4 regions of the Pantoea sp. SGAir0430 genome follow, and region 3 is predicted to be linked to each of the others. Evidence: predicted binding sites of a transcription regulator. Region 3 holds the regulator's gene; each other region holds the start of a gene.
The links. The regulator LexA, encoded in region 3, represses DNA repair genes until DNA is damaged. The targets are predictions, from matches to a motif close to TNCTGTATGTACATACAGNA.
Positions count from the first base shown of each region.

Region 1: E7738_RS07670 (DNA translocase FtsK 4TM domain-containing protein) is a predicted target of LexA. The motif match lies at 1,736-1,755, and genes of this name have one in related genera.
Region 2: rmuC (DNA recombination protein RmuC) is a predicted target of LexA. The motif match lies at 1,887-1,906, and genes of this name have one in related genera.
Region 4: uvrB (excinuclease ABC subunit UvrB) is a predicted target of LexA. The motif match lies at 1,820-1,839, and genes of this name have one in related genera.

Region 1 is NZ_CP039427.1:1,588,467-1,592,199, reverse strand. Features, by position in the region: gene trxB (thioredoxin-disulfide reductase) at 1-681, opposite strand, end outside; gene lrp (leucine-responsive transcriptional regulator Lrp) at 1,203-1,697, shown strand; gene E7738_RS07670 (DNA translocase FtsK 4TM domain-containing protein) at 1,817-3,733, shown strand, end outside.
Region 2 is NZ_CP039427.1:2,719,129-2,722,861, forward strand. Features, by position in the region: gene ubiE (bifunctional demethylmenaquinone methyltransferase/2-methoxy-6-polyprenyl-1,4-benzoquinol methylase UbiE) at 1-257, opposite strand, end outside; gene rmuC (DNA recombination protein RmuC) at 333-1,844, opposite strand; gene E7738_RS12930 (tetratricopeptide repeat protein) at 1,962-3,233, opposite strand; gene udp (uridine phosphorylase) at 3,334-3,733, opposite strand, start outside.
Region 3 is NZ_CP039427.1:2,583,699-2,587,431, reverse strand. Features, by position in the region: gene plsB (glycerol-3-phosphate 1-O-acyltransferase PlsB) at 1-1,325, opposite strand, end outside; gene E7738_RS12340 (diacylglycerol kinase) at 1,451-1,819, shown strand; gene lexA (transcriptional repressor LexA) at 1,925-2,539, shown strand; gene dinF (MATE family efflux transporter DinF) at 2,668-3,733, shown strand, end outside.
Region 4 is NZ_CP039427.1:1,737,042-1,740,774, reverse strand. Features, by position in the region: gene bioD (dethiobiotin synthase) at 1-241, shown strand, start outside; gene E7738_RS08365 (ABC transporter ATP-binding protein) at 284-1,000, opposite strand; gene uvrB (excinuclease ABC subunit UvrB) at 1,919-3,733, shown strand, end outside.

The DNA.
Region 1 (3,733 bases), 1.0 Mb from region 3:
TTTGGTTGACGAGAGTTTCAACCCGGTGACGCCCATCTGATCGCCTACCACCTCGTCCAGCGCGCGGTCAGTGTGCAGCACGATGTTGCCGTTACGCACTTTCTCCATCAGGCGGTCAATCAGGATTTTCTCAGCGCGGAAGCTGTCACGACGGTGAATCAGGTGCACTTCGGAAGCGATGTTTGCCAGATAGAGCGCCTCTTCAACGGCCGTATTACCGCCGCCGATAACCGCGACTTTTTGGTTGCGATAGAAGAAACCATCACAGGTGGCGCAGGCCGAAACCCCTTTGCCTTTGAATGCCTCTTCTGACGGCAGGCCGAGGTAGCGCGCTGAAGCACCGGTCGCGATGATCAGCGCATCCGCCGTGTATTCGCCGCTGTCGCCGGTCAGGCGGAACGGACGGTTCTGCAAATCAACCGTGTGAATATGATCAAAGATGATTTCGGTGTTGAACTTCTCAGCATGCTCCTGCATGCGTTCCATCAGCGCAGGGCCGGTCAGATCGTGCGGGTCGCCCGGCCAGTTTTCGACTTCAGTCGTGGTGGTGAGCTGGCCGCCTTTTTCCAGTCCGGTAATCAAAACCGGGTTCAGGTTAGCGCGGGCGGCATAAACCGCTGCGGTGTAACCGGCAGGGCCGGAGCCCAGAATGAGCAGCTTACTGTGTTTGGCCGTACTCATGCGTTCCTCAGTGTGTGTCTGACAACATAGTTTTCGATTGTAGGGAAATTACTGTCGCAAAAAAAGGTTTCAGCAATTTTGTTAACAATCACTGCAAGCGGCGTAGACGATGAATGGCAATTCTGCACGCGCGCTGCGCCAAAAGGGGGCATTGCTCGGCAATTTGTGGTGCAGCTGTATAAAAATTCTCATTTAAAAACAGCAACCCAGTACGCTGTCTGGCATCTTGTACTGAATTTGGATGTTTTACTTTGACAATCGCCTGCGCTTTTGCGAAAACATTGTCAGAAGCAGAGAAAATTTAGCGGTTCGAAACAGAATTTCAGCTCTGTTTTGCGCAATTTCGCCAAATAAACTCAGCCTGACATTGGTAATGACGCATGATGTGGACAGACAGCATGCGTCATACGGATGGTCGCGTTACTGCACAGGCTTAAAGACTTCACTTCAGTAAGGCCCTGAACATTGAACGTTTTCAGGGTTTGGCAGGTAAAGGGAAGGAATTAAGAGAGACAATAATAATGGTAGACAACAAGAAACGCCCCGGAAAAGATCTGGATCGGATCGACAGAAATATTCTGAATGAACTGCAGAAAGACGGTCGTATTTCCAACGTTGAGCTTTCAAAACGTGTCGGCCTCTCGCCAACACCTTGTCTTGAACGCGTACGTCGCCTGGAACGTCAGGGTTTCATTCTGGGCTACACCGCGCAGCTGAACCCGCACTATCTCGATGCTTCACTGCTGGTATTCGTTGAGATTACTCTGAATCGCGGCGCGCCGGATGTGTTTGAACAATTTAACGCCGCCGTACAAAAACTTGAGGAAACTCAAGAATGTCACCTCGTTTCCGGTGACTTTGACTACCTGTTGAAAACCCGCGTGCCGGATATGTCCGCCTATCGTAAACTGCTGGGTGAGACCTTGCTGCGCCTGCCGGGCGTCAACGACACCCGTACCTACGTGGTGATGGAAGAGGTCAAACAGAGCAATCGTCTGGTGATTAAGACCCGGTAACGCAGGGCAGGTGCAAAGCTTGCAGGATTTCGGTACACTCCTGTGAATTCATACAGGACCAGCGTCAGGCAAGCCTGGCGCTGTTGCCTTCTTAATTTACAGGCACCTGGAGAGTTCTCTTGAGCCAGGAATATACAGAAGATAAAGACGTTTCATTACAACCACTGAGCAGCGGACGTCGGCTGCTGGAAGCGTTGCTCATCCTGGTGGCCTTGTTTGCCATCTATCTGATGGTGTCGCTGGTTAGCTTTAATCCCTCCGATCCCAGCTGGTCACAAACCGCCTGGCACGAGCCGATCCACAATCTGGGCGGCAGCGTGGGCGCATGGCTGGCTGATACCCTGCTGTTTATTTTTGGTGTGATGGCCTACGCCATTCCGCCAGTGATTATTGGTCTGTGCTGGATCACCTTCCGTCAGCGCGATCGCCAGGATTACATCGACTATTTTGCGGTGGGCCTGCGGCTGATTGGCGTGCTGGCGCTGGTGGTGACCACCTGCGGACTGGCTGCGCTGAACGTGGACGATATCTGGTATTTTGCCTCCGGCGGCGTAATTGGCAGCCTGGTGAGCAATGCGATGGCGCCGTGGTTCAGCGGTGCCGGTGGCACGCTGACGCTGCTGTGCGTCTGGGCGGCGGGTATCACGCTTTATACCGGCTGGTCCTGGCTGGCGATTGCCGAGAAGATCGGCAGCGTGGTGATGGGCGTGCTGACCTTTGCCAGCAACCGCTCGCGCCATGATGAACCCTGGCAGGAAGAAGACGACTACGACGAGGCGCACCCCGACGAAGCGGTTCCGCCACTGCGCGCTGCGCCGGCTCAGGACGACGAAGATGACGTACTGCTGGCTAAGCCCCGACAGGTAGCGGAACCTGTGGCTGAAGTCGCCAGCGACGATCCCCTGCTGGCGAAAGCCAGTGCGGCTACCGCGGCTGCGCTGGCCGCCACCAGTGACGCCGCACGTCAGGCGCCGGCCGTCGCTGCGCCTGAGCCATCCGCACCGGCGGTAAACGTAGCTCCACAACCTGCGCCGTCACAGCTGACTGCGGCTGTCCCGGCATCGGCAGCCGTTGCCAGTGCGCCTGCGGCGCCAGCTATTCCGCCAGCAGAACCCACGCCAGCTGCTCCCCCGTTATATCGCTTCGAAGTGCCTGCGTCACCGGCCGCCGACGCCTTCTCGCTTGCTGAAGAAGACGATGGCCCGCGCATGGGTAACTGGCAGAGTGCCGATCAGGCCGCCACACCGCTGAATACGGCAGCCGCTGCCGCACTCGGTTCAGCGACGGCCGCCGCTGCTGCCCGCTCTGCGGCTTACACGCCAGCCTTTGATGTGGTGCCGGAGCGCGATTACAACCCGCAGGTGAAACAGGGCATCGGCCCGGAACTGCCGCGTCCTAACAAGGTTAAGCTGCCAACCCGGCGTGAGCTGGCCTCATACGGTATCAAACTGCCATCGCAACGCATGGCAGAAGAGAAGGCCCGCGAAGAGGCCGACCAGCAGCAGCCAGAAATCAGCGCCAGCTGGCAAGTGCCACAGCCGCACGATGATGATAACGCTGCGCTGCAGGAAGCCCAGCTGCGCGAAGCGTTCCATTCGCAGCAGCAGCAGCGCTACGGCGACAGCTGGCAGCAGCAGCCGGCAGAGGAAGAAGATGAAGAGGCGCTGCAGCAGGCCCAGCTGGCGCAGCAGTTTGCTCAGCAGCAGCAACAGCGTTACAGCCAGCCTGAGCAGGAGAGCGCGCCGGTATTTAATCTGGATACCTCAGCCGCGTTTGATTTCTCTCCGATGAAAGATCTGGTTGATGACACGCCGAGCGAACCGCTGTTTACCATTGCCGCCACGCCAGAGCCGGACGCTCCGGCCCAGTGGCAGCAGCCAGCGGCACCTGAGCCGGCGGTACCCGCATCGCTGAGTGAGGAAACCAGCCCGTGGTCAACGCCAGACGACGAGGTTTACGCCGCGCCGGCTGAAACGCCGAAGCCTGTCGCCCCTGCGCAGGACAGCCTGTTCCACCCCTTCCTGGTACGTCACGAA
Region 2 (3,733 bases), 140 kb from region 3:
ACCAGGCGCGAGAATTTTGCCGTCAGATCGCCGGTACCGCCGGCCAGATCCAGGACGCGCTGACCGCGGCGCACGCCGCTGCTGTCGATGGTAAAACGCTTCCAGACGCGATGGATGCCGAACGACATCAGATCGTTCATCAGGTCATATTTCGCCGCGACGGAGTGAAACACGTCCGCGACTTTATCGGCCTTTTCACTTTTGGCGACGGTCTGAAAGCCAAAATGGGTAGTTTCCTGCTGTGATTCATCTGCCATCGGTTTTACCTGTTCCACAAACAATACTTCCCGAAGTGTATCAGAGTCGGGCGATCCGAGCACGCCACCGGCGTGTTATTCGTTAATGCGGCGCAGGGAAGCGGCGGAAGAATCTGCCGCATTTTCAGCGGGCTCGCTATCATCGGCCCATGTATCATCCGCCGCGTCGGGCTGCGCCTGCTCTGCCAGTTGCGGGTTGATGGGCCGTTTGATCTCCACGCCAAGCGCACGAAACGACTCGCTCTGGGCGATCAGATTGCCGCGCCCCTGTGCCAGCTTTTTCATCGCTAGCTGATAACTCTGCTGCGCTTTGTCGAGGCTATGCCCGATGCCGCTCATATCATCGACAAACAGCCGCATCTTATCGTACAAGCGCGCAGCGCGGTCGGCGATGCGCTGGGCATTACGGCTCTGATGCTCATAGCGCCACAGGTTATTAATGGTGCGCAGCGCCACCAGCAGCGTGGTCGGGCTGACCAGCATAATGTTTTGCTGCAGCGCTTCGCTGATCAGCTCCGGCTGACGATCGATCGCCAGCAGAAACGCCGGTTCGACCGGAATAAACATCAGCACATAATCCAGCGAGCGTAAACCGGGCAATTGTTGATAATCTTTACGCCCCAGCAGCCGGATATGCCCGCGCACCGCGTTGATGTGCTCCTGAATCGCCTGTTCGCGCGTCAGCTCATCGTCGGCGTTGAAGTAGCGCTCATAGGCAATCAGCGTCATTTTGGCGTCAATTACCACATCTTTACCCTGCGGCAGACGCACAATCACATCCGGTTGCATACGGCCCTGCTGCTCCAGCTGCACGCTGACCTGAGTCTGGTACTCGTAGCCTTCGCGCAGACCTGAGGCCTCCAGCACCCGGCTGAGCACCACTTCGCCCCAGTTGCCCTGAATTTTATTGTCGCCCTTCAGCGCTTTGGTGAGGTTGATCGCTTCCTGCGCCATCTGCGCGTTGAGCTGCTGCAGCTGACGAATCTCATGCGCCAGCGTGTGGCGTTCACGCGCTTCCTGGCCGAAGCTGTCGTTGACCTGGCGGCGGAAGCCGTCCAGCTGTTCGCGCAGCGGGCCGATCAGGCTGTTGAGGCTCTGCCGGTTCTGCTCGTCGACGCGTTTTCCGCTGTTTTCGAAGATTCGGTTGGCGAGGTTTTCAAACTGCGCACTCAGGCGCTGTTCGCTGTTGGTCAGCAGACGCTGCTTCTCCTCAGCGGCGAAACGCGTCTCTTCTAATCGAATGGTGACTTCCCGCAGTTCGGCTTCCTGCGCGCTGTTAACTTCCAGCTGATTACGCAACTCGCGGCTGAGCTGTTCACTCTCGGCCCGCCAGTAATCCAGCTGCTGCAGGCGCTCCTGCGCGCCGCTTAGCGTGCCGTGTAGCTGGCGCAGCTCCTGTTCGCGCTGCTGCAGTTGCTGTTGCAGCTGTTCCAGCTGCTGCTGCTGACGCTGCTGCGCCTGTTCCAGCAGGCGGCGTTCGGTGGTGAAGCTGGCGTGCTGATGGCCGGCGCGCAGCTGGGCAATAATCCAGCCAATGCCCAAACCGGCCAGCGCCAGCGCGCCGCTGATGATAAGTTGCTGATCCATAATCCCCCCGCGGATCGTCTCGCTGAGGAGAAGGTAGAGCGCCACTGTATGAATGTCCAGAACATTCATGGCAACCCGCGGATTTTATCGCGGGCGCGATAGGCTCCGTCCGGGCAACTACAGGGCGCGTACGGTCAGGTCGCCGGCTTTCCAGGCATCAATCAGGAAAAACGGCATCGGCAGCACCCATTCGCTGTCGCTTTTCACCTTCGCCGGATAGCACCAGCTGTTGCCGCCGTAGGTCAGCTCCACCTGCTGCTGGCCATTTTCAGCGTTAGCCACTTTGCCGGCCATGCTGGCGAAACCGGCGTTGCTGCCGACGTGGAAGCTGTCGGTCTGCCAGCGAATCGGCGCATGCGCCGGCCACGGCTGCGCGTGGTGGAAGTGAAAGATATCGTCGTGATTGAGGATGCTGTCGCGTACCGTCGGCCACAGCGCTACCTTGAGGAAGTACTGGTCGGTAAAGCGCTCGCTGCCGTCATACTGCGCGATAAAGTCGCGCATCTGCTGCTCCACGTTGTGAAACACGCCGTGACAGCCGCCCCACATGCCGGCCAGTAACAGCTCGGTGTGCGAATAATAATCGCGCATGTGGTGGAACCAGAATGGCGAAGCCAGCCAGGCGTCGACGGCCGCGACTTCGCGCTCTGACAGCAGCGAATCCGCATCCCGCACGATGTAGCGTTTTACGCTGACATCGTCCATCACCAGAAAGCGCCACAGCGTAGGGAAAATGGTTTTCTCCTGCGACATATCCACCAGTTGGGTGTTTGGCTGGGTCAGGCGCTGCCACACGTGCTGCGGCACGCTATCGTCGAGATAGATGCGGCACATCCAGTCCGGATAGAGCTCACGCGCCACCTCAACGTTTTTGATCAGGGTTTCGCAATAGCGCGGCTGACCGCCATACAGACTGAAGGAGATGATATTTTCTGCCGGATTGCTGCGGTTAATCGGCGCAGGCGCCGGTGCGGGAAAAGTCGCTTTCGCGCCCTGACTGAAACGCATGTCGGATTGGGTGAGCGATTCCAGGCCATAACGCGCCACTTCATCTGTCTTATCCAGCCAGCCACACACTTCCGTCAGGCCATCCAGCCAGGTTTCCGACGCCTGCGCGCGCTGCGCCGCCGGTGCCTGATAGATTTTCTGGTAAATCTTGTAGGATTTTTTATGTTCGCCGACGCGCATCAGCGTCAGCGCGTAGTCGCTGAGCACCTGCATCTGGTTAGGCATGACGCGCAGCACTTCTTCGCAGCACTGGCGCGCCAGAGGATAATCTGACGCGGCCATTGCCTGACGAAACCGCGCGGCGGCACTCTCAACGCGGGCCTGCATTGCAGCAGGGCGGCTGGTAAAACCCGGACGTGGGACAGAGATCGTTTTGCGCATAGGAAATTTCTCAGAATCGGCTGAAATTGCGCGCATTCTAATCAGGCAATTGCTGAGCTCCCTATAAGCCTGGTCTCGAAATCATTCCCTGACTGGCGCGCTAAAGTAAGCGACGCGCGGCATCCACCACAATTTTCACCGCATCGCTTTCTGTCTGCTTCATAGTGGCCGCATCCGGGATCTCTTTTTGCGTGCGATTCACGATGACGCCAGCCACCATGCCGGCACGCAGTCCCTGACTGGCGCACATGGTTAACAGTGTAGCGGATTCCATTTCATAGTTAAGTACGCCCATTTGCTGCCACTCTTTCATCGAGCCCTGGAAGCGGCTCACTACGCGTCCGGAGAAGGTGTCGTAGCGCTCCTGGCCAGGATAGAAGGTGTCTGACGAGGCAGTGACACCAATATGCGTGGTCGCACCGCAGGCTTCTGCCGCGGCCACCAGCGCGGTGGTGCAGGCGAAATCAGCCACCGCTGGGAATTCCATCGGCGCAAAGTGC
Region 3 (3,733 bases):
CCGCGCAGCTCTTTGGCATAAGTGCCGACTTCCATCACGTGCTCATAACCGATGTAGATCGGCACAAAGGTGATAGGACGGCTGCCGCCGCGCAGCAGCGCCTGTAACGTCATCGACAGCGTGCCGGTTTTCGGGTCGAGCAGACGGCCAGTACGTGAGCGCCCGCCTTCAACAAAATACTCAACTGAATAGCCGCGGCTGAACAGCTCGCCCAGATACTCGCGGAACACCGTGGAGTAGAGCTTGTTGCCTTTGAAGGTACGACGAATAAAGAAGGCACCGAGGCGACGGAAAATCGGTCCGGCTGGCCAGAAGTTGAGATTGATACCGGCAGCAATGTGCGGCGGCACCAGGCCCTGATGATAGAGCACGTAGGACAGCAGCAGATAATCCATGTGGCTGCGGTGGCAGGGCACGTAAACAATTTCGTGACCATCCTGCGCCAGCTGGCGCACGCGTTCGCCGCCGTGCACGTTAATGCCCTGATAGAGCCGACTCCACAGCCAGCCCATCACACGGTCAGTCACGCGGATCGCTTCGTACGAGAAATCCGCCGCCACTTCTTCCATCATTTCGATGGCATTCTGCTGCGCTTTTTCATGCGAAATCTTCTTGCTGCGCGCTTCGTCTTCAACCGCTTTCTCAATCGCTTTGGATTGCAGCAGCTTGTTGAACAGATCCTGGCGTGCCGGCAGACGCGGGCCGACGGCTGCCAGCCGCTGGCGGGCAAAATGAATGCGTGCGACACGTGCCAGCTTCTGCGCGATCGACTGATCGGTACCGTGTTCGGTGGCCATCTGACGCAGTGAAACCGTGGGCGAGAAGCGGACAAAGCTGTCGCGACCGTGCCACAGGATGGCAAAGAACTTCTGTATACCGTTAAGAATACGCAGATGTGGCGTCGGTTCGCCCTGAATTTCACGGCCTGGCGCACGGCCAAACATCACGGAAACCGGCAGCATCTGTACGTCCAGCGCCGCATTATTGCGGTGCAGATCGAGGTAGTCATGGAAAAGCTTGACCGACTCCGGGTTCGCCACGAAATAGGGGAAGACGCGCGGCCCATCGTGAATAAATACGTGGCGCGGCAGCAGGGTGCCGTCAATCTCCAGCGGCGCCAGCGGATCCGGCAGATCGTGCTTCAGGCACTGTGCGCGTAGCGTGAGCAGGTCCGCCTTTGAATCATAAGGCAAAACATACATCACCGGACGGGTCGGATCGATACCGTGTTCCGAGATCGGATCGGTCGGAATGACCTTACTTTTTACCAAAATAGAGAGTGGTAAATTCAACAATTTGTAATAGAGTTTACGCCAACCTGACATAGACAACTTGAAGCCTCTTGTTAGCAAAGCGCGGCAAGCATACCAGAAAGTGCGGCGAAGATCTGTGGCTGTGCCACCTCGCGCGCCCAGACATTGACGTCAAAAACAGTTAAGGGTTCCACAACATGGCAAATAACGTCACCGGTTTCCTGAGAATCATTAAAGCCGCCGGTTATTCCTGGCAGGGGCTGCGCGCTGCCTGGCAGCATGAAGCCGCTTTTCGCCAGGAGGCGATTGCCGCACTGGTCGCGGTTGCCATCGCCTGCTGGCTGGATGTCGATATCATCACGCGTGTGTTGCTGATTGGCTCGGTGGTGCTGGTAGTCATTGTTGAGATCCTTAATAGTGCCATCGAAGCCGTGGTGGACCGTATTGGTCAGGAACGCCATCCGCTGGCGGGACGCGCCAAAGACATGGGCTCGGCGGCGGTACTGCTGGCTATCTTACTGGCTCTGTTTGTCTGGATCGCGCTGCTTTGGTCGCATTTGCGATAAACATTCCACATTCATCAAGCCGCTGATTTTTCCCTCTGTTTCGGTTTTCATTTCGCCAATACCTGTATATACTCACAGCGACTGTATAAACAACCAGGGGGCGGGATGAAAGCGTTAACCAGCAGGCAGCAACAGGTCTATGACCTGATTCGCGACCATATTAATCAGACCGGCATGCCGCCAACGCGTGCTGAAATTGCTTCGCAACTGGGCTTCCGCTCGCCTAACGCTGCTGAAGAGCACCTGAAAGCGCTGGCGCGTAAAGGTGTCATTGAAATCGTCTCCGGTGCATCGCGCGGTATCCGCCTGCTGATGGAAGAAGAGGCGAGTGAAGGGCTGCCACTGATCGGTCGCGTCGCCGCCGGTGAACCGCTGCTGGCGCAGGAACATATCGAAGCCCACTATCAGGTTGACGCCAACCTGTTCAAACCCTCTGCCGATTTCCTGCTGCGCGTCAGCGGTATGTCGATGAAAGATATCGGCATTATGGACGGTGATCTGCTCGCGGTGCATAAAACACAGGAAGTGCGCAATGGCCAGGTGGTGGTTGCGCGTATTGATGATGAAGTCACGGTGAAACGCTGGAAGAAGCAGGGCGCGATTGTCCAGCTGCTGCCGGAAAACAATGATTTCCAGCCGATTGTCGTGGATACCCGTGAACAGTCGCTGACCGTGGAAGGGCTGGCCGTTGGCATCGTGCGCAACGGCGAGTGGCTCTGAAACCCGGTTGATCTCCCCCGCTGCGGCGGCGCTCGCGCGCTGGCCGCAGTCTGCTTTAATCATACTTTTGTTCCCGGCCCGTAAGGCGCTCGCTCAGGCCGACTACCGTAACCCTCGGGATGGGGCTGATGCAGCTATTTTCCTCTTCTGATAAAACGCTGTGGCGACTGGCGTTGCCAATGATCCTCTCCAATATCACTGTGCCGCTGCTCGGCGTGGTCGATACCGCCGTGATTGGCCATCTTGATAGCCCGATCTACCTCGGCGGCGTGGCCGTAGGCACCACGGCAACCAGCTTCATCTTTATGCTGCTGCTGTTTCTGCGTATGAGCACCACCGGTTTAACCGCGCAGGCGTTCGGGGCCGGCGATAAACAGGCACTGGCGCGCGCACTGATGCAGCCGCTGCTGATCGCTCTGGCCGCCGGGTTGCTGCTGGCGCTGCTGCGTTCTCCTGCCAGTAGCCTGGCGGCAACGCTGATGGGCGGCAGCGCGGAAGTCCAGCAGCAGGCGCAGATCTTCATTGAAATCCGCTGGCTGAGCGCACCGGCTACGCTGGCTAACCTGGTGATTCTCGGCTGGCTGCTGGGCGTGCAGTATGCGCGTGCGCCGATGGTTCTGCTGATTGTCGGAAACCTGGTCAACATCCTGCTCGATCTGCTGCTGGTGCTGAAATTGCACTGGGGCGTTGCCGGTGCCGCCGCCGCCACGGCGCTGGCCGAATACGTGACGCTGGCAGTGGGATTATGGATGGTGGCGCGCGTACTGAAACTGCGCGGCATCGATTTCAAACTGCTGAAAAACAGCTGGCGCGGTGACGCGGCGCGGTTATTTCGCCTTAATCGCGACATCATGCTGCGCTCGCTCATGCTGCAGATTTGCTTTGCCTCACTGACCCTGCTGGGTGCACGCATCGGACCGGATGTGGTTGCGGTCAATGCGGTGCTGTTGATGTTCCTGACGTTTACTGCCTATGCGCTGGACGGCTTTGCTTACGCGGTGGAAGCCTGCTCGGGTGAAGCGGTAGGGGCAAAAGATCGCAGCCGGCTGCTGCTGATCTGGCATGCCGCCTGTCGCCAGGCGGGTATCGTTGCGCTGCTGTTTGCGCTTATTTATGCGCTCAGCGGGCCGTACATTGTTGCATTGCTTACCTCGCTGCAGCCGCTGCGTGAGATGGCCGATCGCTTTCTGCTTT
Region 4 (3,733 bases), 850 kb from region 3:
GGTCGGCGTGAAGCTCGGCTGCATCAACCACGCCATGCTGACGGCGGAAGCGGTGAAGGCGCGCGGGTTGCGCCTTGCCGGCTGGATTGCCAATGACATCCAGCCGCCGGGTAAGCGACATGCGGAATATCTGGCAACGCTGCAACAGCGCATTGCGGCCCCGTTCCTCGGTGAGATTCCGTGGCTGAGCAGCGCGGCGCAGCAGGCCGACTGTGGCCGTTACCTTACCCTGCCACAGTAAATGGCGCGGCGGCGCAGCACTCTGCGCCGCAGGCTACCGACGCTAGGTGGCCGTTAGCCACTTACTCACCGTTACATCATCCAGCTGCGCCACGCTGCCCTGCGCCACGTTGCGGCCACGATGCAGCAGCAGAAAATAGTCTGCCACGCGGCGAATGAACGACACATGCTGTTCCAGCAGCAGAATCGTCAGGCCATAGTCGCGGTTCAGGCGGCAAATCAGATTCCCCATCTCCTCCTCCAGCCACGGCGACATGCCTTCGGTGGGTTCATCGAGGATCAATAGTTTCGGCTGCAGCACCAGCGCGCGCGCCAGGGCCAGCTGCTGCTGCTGATCCATCGGCAGTTCGCCACTGCGCTGATGACGCAGCGAGTAGAGCGCCGGAAACAGATCGAACACCATCTCGGGAATGGCGCGGCTGCGATCGTCCTGTGCCGCCATCAGCGCAATCAGCAGGTTATCTTCTACGCTCATCTGGGAAAAGATGTGGCGTCCCTGTGGTACGTAGCCGATGCCCATGCGCGCGCGTTGCTCAGCAGGCTGCAGCAGCAGGTTTTCCGGCGGCGCGCCGTCTTCCTGCCAGGTCATCGATCCACTATTAATGGGCAGGCGACCCATAATACAGTTCACCAGCGTGGTTTTGCCCATCCCCGGGCTGCCCAGCACGCCGGTGCAGGTGCCTGGCGGCAGATCGAGATCCACATCCCATAAAATATGGTTCTGACCGTAAAATTGATTCACCGAACGTAAACTCAGCATCTGACATTCTCCTTCCAGATTATTCGCCTGAATGCTCCCGCTCTGTGTCGTCTGGCATACAGTCATGCACAATGGCTATTGGGACACTGCTGTCGCCGGCGGCGCTTGTTCATCCTGCCGGCATGGACTCGTCACTCCACCGTTAATTCACTGCAATTCCCAGGCCAGATCCGCCAAAGCAGCCTCAATCGGGGTAAAAGGCAGCGAAACTCGCCATAATTGATGAGCAAAGCTTAACAATTGCCCACAGTAATAACTCGCCTGCACTTTGACGGTGCTGACTGCTTAACGTTTCTGGTGCATCTGTGCTGTCATAAGGCAGGGACTGAAGAAATAAGTGGCCTTAACGCTGGGCTTTTTCCCGTTACGGCACGATGGGGTACGCCAAAAGAATAGTTAAAGCCGCACGGGATGATGGAAAAATAATCGCAAAAAAAATTTTTTCGCACGGCAGGATAAGCGAGGGGAAAATTATACACAGCCGATGGACGTGGGGCTGGATTCAGTTATCCACTATTCCTGTGGATAACCTTGTGCATTAGCGACTGAAAACCGGGCGCAAGCGAGGAAATACGCGGGTTGCATACATAATGCTGCGAAACTGGGCTTTTGAGTCAAAGTCTTTTAAATCAGCAGGTTATTTAAAAGCAAGCCTGAGAATTGTCTGGCTTGTCATCAGACTGCAATTTAATGACGCTCTATTGACAATTGTTAAAAGCGTTGCTCGTCTGGGGATAACCTTGCGCAACAAACGCTTCCGGATTACCGCATAAATTACGCTGAAGCGAATCGCGGCATCTCCCCATCATCGTGCAGCATATCTGTAATTATATCCAGTATTTTTTTCTGGCAAAATCGCCATAGCAGAGTAGAATTACCAGCCTGCCCGCCGACTTCTTCAGCAGGAACCGTAATACCATGAGTAAAGCCTTTAAACTCAACTCCGCTTTCAAACCTTCAGGCGATCAGCCTGAGGCGATTCGTCGCCTTGAAGAAGGGCTGGAGGATGGACTGGCGCACCAGACGCTGCTGGGGGTTACCGGTTCAGGAAAAACTTTTACCATCGCCAACGTCATTGCCGATCTCAACCGGCCGACCATGGTAATGGCACCGAATAAAACGCTGGCGGCACAGCTGTATGGTGAGATGAAAGAGTTCTTCCCGGATAACGCGGTCGAATTCTTCGTCTCCTACTACGACTACTATCAGCCGGAAGCCTACGTGCCCAGTTCGGATACCTTCATCGAGAAAGATGCGGCGGTAAACGAGCACATCGAGCAGATGCGTCTCTCTGCCACCAAAGCGATGCTGGAGCGCCGCGACGTGATTGTGGTGGCGTCGGTTTCTGCTATCTACGGCCTGGGCGATCCCGATCTCTACCTGAAAATGATGCTGCATCTGACGCGCGGCATGATCATCGACCAGCGCAGCATCCTGCGCCGCCTCGCCGAACTGCAGTACACCCGCAACGATCAGGTTTTCCAGCGCGGCACCTTCCGCGTGCGCGGCGAAGTGATCGATATCTTCCCGGCGGAATCCGATGACATTGGTCTGCGCGTTGAACTGTTTGATGAAGAGGTTGAGCGCCTGTCGCTGTTCGACCCGCTGACCGGCCAGGTGATCTCGGTGATTCCGCGTTTCACCATCTACCCGAAGACGCACTACGTGACGCCGCGCGAGCGTATTCTGCAGGCGATGGAAGAGATCAAGGATGAGCTGGCGGTGCGGCGCAAAGTGCTGCTGGAGAACAACAAACTGCTGGAAGAGCAGCGCATCACCCAGCGCACCCAGTTTGACCTCGAAATGATGAACGAACTCGGCTACTGCTCGGGCATTGAAAACTATTCGCGCTATCTATCCGGGCGCGGACCGGGCGAGCCGCCGCCGACGCTGTTTGATTACCTGCCGGCGGATGGCCTGCTGGTGGTCGATGAATCCCACGTGACTATTCCGCAGATTGGCGGCATGTATCGCGGTGACCGCGCGCGTAAAGAGACGCTGGTGGAGTACGGTTTCCGCCTGCCGTCAGCGCTGGACAACCGTCCGCTGCGCTTTGAAGAGTTTGAAGCGCTGGCACCGCAGACCATTTACGTCTCGGCCACGCCAGGTAACTACGAGCTGGAGAAATCGGGCGGCGACGTCATCGATCAGGTGGTGCGGCCTACCGGTCTGCTCGATCCGATTCTTGAGGTGCGTCCGGTGGCGACCCAGGTCGACGATCTGCTGTCGGAGATCCGCAAGCGCGTCGAAATCAACGAGCGCGTGCTGGTTACCACGCTGACCAAGCGCATGGCCGAAGACCTCACCGAGTATCTTGAAGAGCACGGCGAGAAGGTGCGTTATCTGCACTCCGACATTGATACCGTTGAGCGTATGGAGATCATTCGCGATCTACGTCTCGGGGAGTTTGACGTGCTGGTGGGGATCAACCTGCTGCGCGAAGGGCTGGATATGCCGGAAGTGTCGCTGGTGGCGATTCTTGACGCCGATAAAGAGGGCTTCCTGCGCTCCGAGCGCTCGCTGATTCAGACCATCGGACGCGCAGCGCGTAACGTCAACGGCAGAGCGATTCTCTACGCAGATAAGATCACGCCGTCGATGGCGCGGGCGATGGAAGAGACCGAGCGCCGCCGCGAGAAGCAGCAGCGTTATAACGAAGAGCGGGGCATTGTGCCGCAGGGCCTGAACAAGAAAATCACCGATATTCTTGAGCTGGGCAAAAACGTGGTGAAA